DNA from 2 places in the Chitinophaga sp. SVR4-12A genome. Region 1 is predicted to be linked to the other one. Evidence: riboswitches for the same ligand, from Rfam matches in the RefSeq annotation. Region 1 holds a riboswitch; the other holds the start of a gene.
The links. A riboswitch is a leader RNA that binds a small molecule or an ion and turns the genes downstream of it on or off. The one in region 1 is predicted to bind S-adenosylmethionine.

Region 1 (3,412 bases):
GAGGCTTTAAAGAAGGGATCATTGAGCCACTCGGGCTGACCTGCATATACGAAATTATATTCGTCCAGCGAGAGGGTTGGAATATAATAAGTGCCTTTGGCTTTCATGGCGCTGATGAGCGCATTATCTATTTCCTGGTCGCGTATGCTGTGCGCCAATACATCTATACCCGCGTTCACCAGGCGGCGGGCATCTTCCAGGAAGTATACGTGGGCGGCTACACGCAAATGCTGTTTATGCGCTTCGGCGATGGCTGCTTCGTATACTTCTACGGGTACTTTGGGCTGTGTGCCTCCCCCATCGTCTACCCAGATCTTCACGAAATCCACTTTAAGGGACGCCAGCTGCTGGATAGCTTTCACGGCTTCATCCGCCGTGCCGGGACGCAGCACCTTATCCGCCAGGGTGGCGGGAGGCGCGCCGCCTTGTGCACCTATACCGTAACCGGCGGTATAAAAGGTAGCGCCTGGTATCAGGCCTTTATGAGAAGCATTGCGCAGCTGGAAAATGATCTCGCGGTCCATACCCAGGCTCAGCACCTGGCTCACGCCATAGGCCTGGTATTTTTTCAGCTGGCTGATGATGTTGCTCTGGGAATAGTTCTCCGGGCCCGACTTATTACCTTTCAACAGGCCCAGGTGCCCGTGCATGTTGATCAGGGTAGGCATTACTGTTTTGCCCGTACCATCTACCACTCGGACGGCAGGCGGTGGTACCGCGGTAGCAGGCAGTATTTTGGAGATATTACCGTCTTGTACCAACAGGCTCACTTTCTTTTTAGGAGCAGCACCGGTGCCGTCTATCAGCGTAATGTTCTTGAGCAACATGGGCTTGGGCTTCGGCTCAGCAGGGCGCTGTTGGGTGAATGCGCTGCCCGGGCAGCAAAGCAAAAGCAATGGCAGATAGCGGCACAGGTTCATAAGATAGCTGTTCATATGGAGATGGGTACTGGTTTAGCATCAATAGACGCCAGTACCGACTGCCGAAGTTAGTTTTTTCCCTGCTTTTTTAAAAGCCTGTTCCAGGTCGGCTACCAGGTCTTCCGGTTCTTCCAGCCCGATAGATAAACGGATGAGGCTATCTGCCACACCGGCGGAGCGGCGTTTTTCGTCGGGGATGGATTTATGGGTCATGGAGGCAGGATGGCATAAGAGGCTTTTAATACCACCCAGGCTTTCTGCCAGCTTGAAATAGGCCGTGCTGGTGACAAATGCCTGCGCTGCTTCTTCTGTATCATTTTTCAGGGTAAAGGAGACGATGCCGCCAAAACCTTTTTGCTGCTTACGGGCGATGTCATGGTTGGGATGCGAGGGCAATCCTGGATAGAATACCTTATCCACCCCAGGATGCTGTTCCAAGAATTGCGCTACTGCCAGGGCATTCGCGCAATGCTGTTTTACCCGGAGGTGAACGGTTTCAATGCCGCGGATGAGCAGGAAGCTATCGAAGGGAGAAAGCACTGCGCCGCAGGCATTCTGATAGAATTTGATCTCGGCGCCCAGCTCGCGGGTACGGGTAACCACGACGCCGGCAATGAGATCACTATGGCCGCCGAGGTATTTGGTGGCGCTGTGCACTACAATGTCGGCGCCTAATAACAGCGGCTGCTGCAGCACGGGAGAAGCGAAGGTATTGTCTACACAGAGCTTACAATTATGCGCTTTGGCGATGTCTGCGATGGCGCTGATATCGGAGATTTTGAGTGTAGGATTGGTGGGCGTTTCCAGCCATATCAGGCGGGTGGCGGGCGTGATGGCGTTTACGATGGCGTGCAGGTCGGAAGTGTCTACGTAGTGGACTTTGATCCCGAACTTTTCATATACTTTGCTGAATAAACGGAACGCGCCTCCGTAGATATCATCTACTGCTACGATCTCATCGCCTGTGTGCAGCAGTTTCAGGATAGCATCTATGGCTGCAAGGCCGCTGGAAAATGCGATACCGGTTTCGCCGCCTTCCAGTCCGGCTACGATGGTTTCAAGGGCCTGGCGGGTAGGATTGTTGGTACGTGCGTAATCAAATCCTTTGTTAACGCCGGGCGCTTCCTGTACGAAGGTGGAGGTTTGGTAGATGGGGACTGCGATAGCGCCGGTCAGCTCATCTACAGGAATGGAATGGATCAGTTGTGTGATTGTGCTCATCTCTTTTTTGTTTTTGAGTTTGATGAAAATGTTGATTAGACAGGTTCTTAGTCGTAAGTCGTTAGTCGTAAGTCGTCAGGAATTAGCGCGGTATTTTAATCGCTGCATTTACTTACAACTGATGACTTACGACTAACGACTAACGACTGATGACTTACGACTGATGACTTTTTTCAAGAAAAGAGAGTGAGCTGGATAAGGATTGCCTTAAAACAAAAAAACTCACCTGGTAGTCAGGTGAGTTTTCTTTATGGTGTAAGAATTTAAAGCAAACTATTACTGACTTATCTGCCCCGGTTGTGTACCGGGATGGATGTAGCACCTTGTTCGCCATGGTGGTGGCGACTGGTTGCTAAGGCTTCATCGGGCCAATTCCCTCTGCCTTTCTTGATAAGTGATCTAAAGAACTGGGTGCAAAGATAGGGGTGGAAATGAGAAATGCAAAAAAAAAATTTGGAACGCTGATTTTCCGTTAACATCAGATTCGCCTTTCTGTTAACATCTGATTAATGTGTTTTTAACCCTAAGCGGCGTAATCTTGCATCGACAAATTGTAGTGTAAATTCTAGGCAAAGTTGTTGAACCGCCCAGTCCTGGGTGGTTTTCCTTTTTTAAAAGGTTTGAGAGGTTCTATACTCGTTAGGAGTAAGCCCTACTTTTTGTTTGAACAGGCGGGTGAAATGCTGCGGGTATTTGAAGCCCAGCTCGTAAGCTATTTCACTGACGGACTTGCTGGCATCGAATATTTTGTCTTTGGCAATGTCGATCACTTTGGATTGAATATATTCCTGCGCGGATTTGCCTGTTTCTTTCTTCACCAGGTCACCTAAATAATTGGAGGAGAGATTCAGCTTGGCGGCGCACCATGCCACTGCAGGCAGCCCTTCTGTCAGCGGCTCATCGGTGGAAAAGTAATCATTCAACAAGGTTTCTAATCGCTCCAATACGCCTTTATGGGCGTTATCGCGCGTGATAAACTGCCGGTCGTAAAACCGGATGCAGTAGTTGAGGAATAATTCAATATTGGATGCAATGAGCATTTTACTGTGCTTGTCTATCGCATGGTCTAATTCATATTGAATTTTCGCGAAGCAATCCAGCACCAGCTGCCGCTCCTTTTCTGAAAGGTGCAGGGCCTCATTTACTTTATAAGAGAAAAAGGAATAATCCTGGATATGCTTTCCGAGGGAAGTACCGCGGATCAACTCGGGGTGGAACACCAATGACCATCCCCTGGGGCTGAACGCCTTTCCTTTGGGCTCAACGCCCAA
Region 2 (3,412 bases), 1.1 Mb from region 1:
GTGCCTGTTGCAGTGCGGTTTCAAAGCTCAGCCCTTCTTCAAAGATCTTGGTGAGAATGTAGTTGGTAGAACCGTTGCAGATCCCTTCTACGGCATTCAGCAGGTCGTTGTCATAATACTCTTCCAGGTTGCGGATGATGGGAATACTGGCGCAGCTGGAGGCCTCGTAGAGGAAAGGCACTTTGTTCTCTACCTGCAGCTGGTACAGGGCAGGCAGGTTCTCTGCGATCATGCGCTTGCTGGCGCTCACTACTGCTTTGCCATTGCGCAGCGCCGTGCTCACTATTTCAAAGGCGGCTTCCGTATCGTTGATGAGCTCTACCACTACGTCGATGGTAGGGTCATTTAAGATCTCATTCTTGTCAGTGGTAAAATAGCTCATGTCTATGGGACGAGCCTTGTTAGGATCTTTAATGCATATTTTCTTGATGCGGGCATTGATGCCTTTAGTCCTGTTCAATACTTCGTAAAGTCCCTGTCCTACACAGCCAAACCCGAAAATACCCAGGTTAATGATCTTATTTTCCATATTTATTGTAAAACGGTGGTTTGTTTTCCTGATGGTTGGTTTAATTTATCTAATGCCTGCTTCAGGTCATTGATCAGATCTTCTGCATCTTCTATGCCTACAGACAGCCGTATGCAGCTGTCCTGCAGGCCGGCCCTTTTCCGGAAGTCTTCCGGGATGTTGCGGTGTGTCATCGTTGCCGGATGATCCAGCATACTTTTCACGCCGCCAAAGCTTTCCGCCAGTTTGAACAGGCGGGTGGCGTTCACAATGCGGATGGCGTTCTTCACGTTGTCGCTTTTCAGCGAGAAGCTCACCAGTGCGCCAAACAGTTTCTGCTGTTTGCGGGCAATGTGGTGGTTCTTATGGGTGGCCAGTCCCGGGTAGAACACCTTATCCACTGCGGGATGAGTAGCCAGCCAGCTGGCAATGGCCATGGCGTTGGCACATTGTTTTTCCAGGCGCAGGTACAGCGTTTCGATACCCCGGATGGTGAGCCAGGCCTCAAACGGGCTCAGAATGCTGCCGGAGATGTTCTGGTTAAACCGCAGCTGGTCTGCCAGTGCTTTGTTGTTCACCACTACCAGTCCTGCGATTACATCTGTATGTCCGGCCAGGTATTTGGTGGCGCTGTGTATCACAATGTCGGCGCCCATCTGGATCGGTTGCTGCAACAGCGGTGTGCACAGCGTATTATCTACTACCAGCAGCACATTATGCTGTTTGGCGATTTTGCTGATAGACTTGATGTCTGATATTTTCAGCGTCGGGTTGGTAGGCGATTCCAGCCAGATGATCCGCGTGTTGGGCGTAATAGCCGCCAGCACGTTGTCTGTATTGCTGGTATCTGTAAAGTTCACCTTGATGCCAAAACGTTCGATCATATGGTTAAACATCTGGAAGATGCCGCCATAGGTATCGTCAACCGCCAGTATTTCGTCGCCGGTCTTCAACAGCTTCAACACCGCGTCTATAGCCGCCATCCCGCTGGCAAAGGCAAAACCTGCATATCCTTCTTCCAGGCCGCAGATCAGCTGCTCCAGTACTTTGCGGGTGGGGTTGTTGGCGCGCGAAAACTCAAACCCTTTATTGATACCCGGCGATTCCTGCACAAACGTGGAGGTTTGATAGATGGGCACAGAAATAGCGCCCGTCAGTTCATCTACCGGAATACTGTGAATGAGTTGTGTTGCTGTTTTCATCATCAGTTATTTTTATAAGCTGTTAGCTTTTAGCTGCTAGCTGCTAGTGGCTAAAGGCTAACAGCGCAAAAAAAAGGGCCCTTCCATATAGTTGGAAGAGCCCTTTAGAATATCATGAAAGGAAGAAATTTCTCTGCCAACTTATCTTTCCCCGGTTTGCCGCCGGGGCAGGAATTAGCACCTTTTTCCTATCCGCCGGCTGGCAGACAGAATTGGTTGCTAAGGCATCGCAGGGCCAAGTCCCTCCGCCTTTCTGGATAAGTGATGTTTAAGAACTGGGTGCAAAGGTAATAGTACTTTTATGAATTTTCCAAATTTGGTGGTTCAGAAAGAGTGTTATATATTGCTAAATAGTTTAGCATTTTCCATTTTGTTGACCGATAAAAACCACCATATCAATGACCATTGCAACTATTAACCCGCTTCTTACAGAAGAGCTATTCCAGCACATCTGGCAGTTCCGCTTATTTAAAACGGCCTCCTTAACCACGATAGACGGCGAGCCTGTTCAGATCATCCACCCGGGCATACACAATCACCATGCGGGGCCTGATTTCACTGCGGCTAAAATAAGGATCGGTAATACGCTCTGGGCAGGTAATGTTGAACTGCACCTGCGTACTTCAGACTGGTACCGTCATGGGCACCAGCATAACGGGCAATACAGCAATGTCATCCTGCATGTTGTATTTGAGCACGATGTGCCCGATTATGATACGGATAAGATGCCGCCCTGCCTCTCCCTACAGCAGCAGATCCCCAAACTGCTGCTGCGCCGTTATGAAGGTTTCCGCCAGCTGGCCGCCTTTGTGCCCTGTGAAGAAAGCGCCAGGCGCGTGCCCGGCCTTATCTGGCACAATTGGAAAGAACGCCTGCTGGTACAGCGCTGGGAGCGTAAGATCACCAGTCTCCATTCCTGGCTGCTGCAAACCGGTAATAACTGGGAGGAGGTATGCTACCGTGCTGTGGCCCAGAGCTTTGGCCTGCCCGCTAATGGAGAGCCTTTCCTCCAGCTGGCTCAATCACTACCGCATACCCTGCTGGCCCGCCACCGGCCCAGTCTCTTTCAGCTGGAAGCCCTGCTGTTCGGACAGGCGGGCATGCTGTCCGGAACATTTACAGATGAATATCCCTGCGACCTGCAGCAGGAGTACAACTACCTGCGCTACAAATACAAGCTGAAGCCCATACCAGCCTATTCCTGGAAATGGCTGCGTATGCGCCCGGCTTCCTTTCCCACCTTACGTATTGCTGCCCTGGCAGCTTTATTGCACCAGGCGCCTCACCTGTTTTCCCGGATCCTGGAAATAGAGAGCATCGGCCGTTTCGAACAGCTGTTTGCCGCACAACCCTCTGCCTACTGGCAGGAGCACTACCGCTTTGACGGGCCGGTTTCACAAATACGCAGCCAAGGCCGTCTCGCCATTCACAACATCCTTATTAATACCATTCTGCCCTTGCTGTTCCTCTATGGCCGCGAGAAAGGCCAGCGCTACTACCAGGATCGCGCCCTGCAGTTCATGGAAACCCTGCCCGCAGAAGAGAACAAGATCAGCAACGCCTGGGAAGAAGCAGGCATAGAACAGCACAATGCCCTGGACTCGCAGGCATTACTTGAACTGAAACAGCATTACTGTGACGAGAAAAGATGTTTGCAATGTGCGGTAGGAGCGAAGTTGCTGAGGGAAGGGATTATTTGAAT

Region 2: another riboswitch for S-adenosylmethionine. It lies ahead of ACR9Y8_RS10135 (trans-sulfuration enzyme family protein); the one in region 1 lies ahead of ACR9Y8_RS05750 (trans-sulfuration enzyme family protein).

What each region holds. Positions count from the first base shown of each region.
Region 1 is NZ_JBPGWP010000001.1:1,429,406-1,432,817, forward strand. It holds gene ACR9Y8_RS05745 (amidohydrolase family protein) at 1-935, opposite strand, end outside; gene ACR9Y8_RS05750 (trans-sulfuration enzyme family protein) at 960-2,141, opposite strand; SAM riboswitch class I at 2,423-2,538, opposite strand; gene ACR9Y8_RS05755 (helix-turn-helix domain-containing protein) at 2,753-3,412, opposite strand, start outside.
Region 2 is NZ_JBPGWP010000001.1:2,481,952-2,485,363, reverse strand. It holds gene ACR9Y8_RS10140 (homoserine dehydrogenase) at 1-529, opposite strand, end outside; gene ACR9Y8_RS10135 (trans-sulfuration enzyme family protein) at 532-1,713, opposite strand; SAM riboswitch class I at 1,849-1,974, opposite strand; gene ACR9Y8_RS10130 (DUF2851 family protein) at 2,109-3,410, shown strand.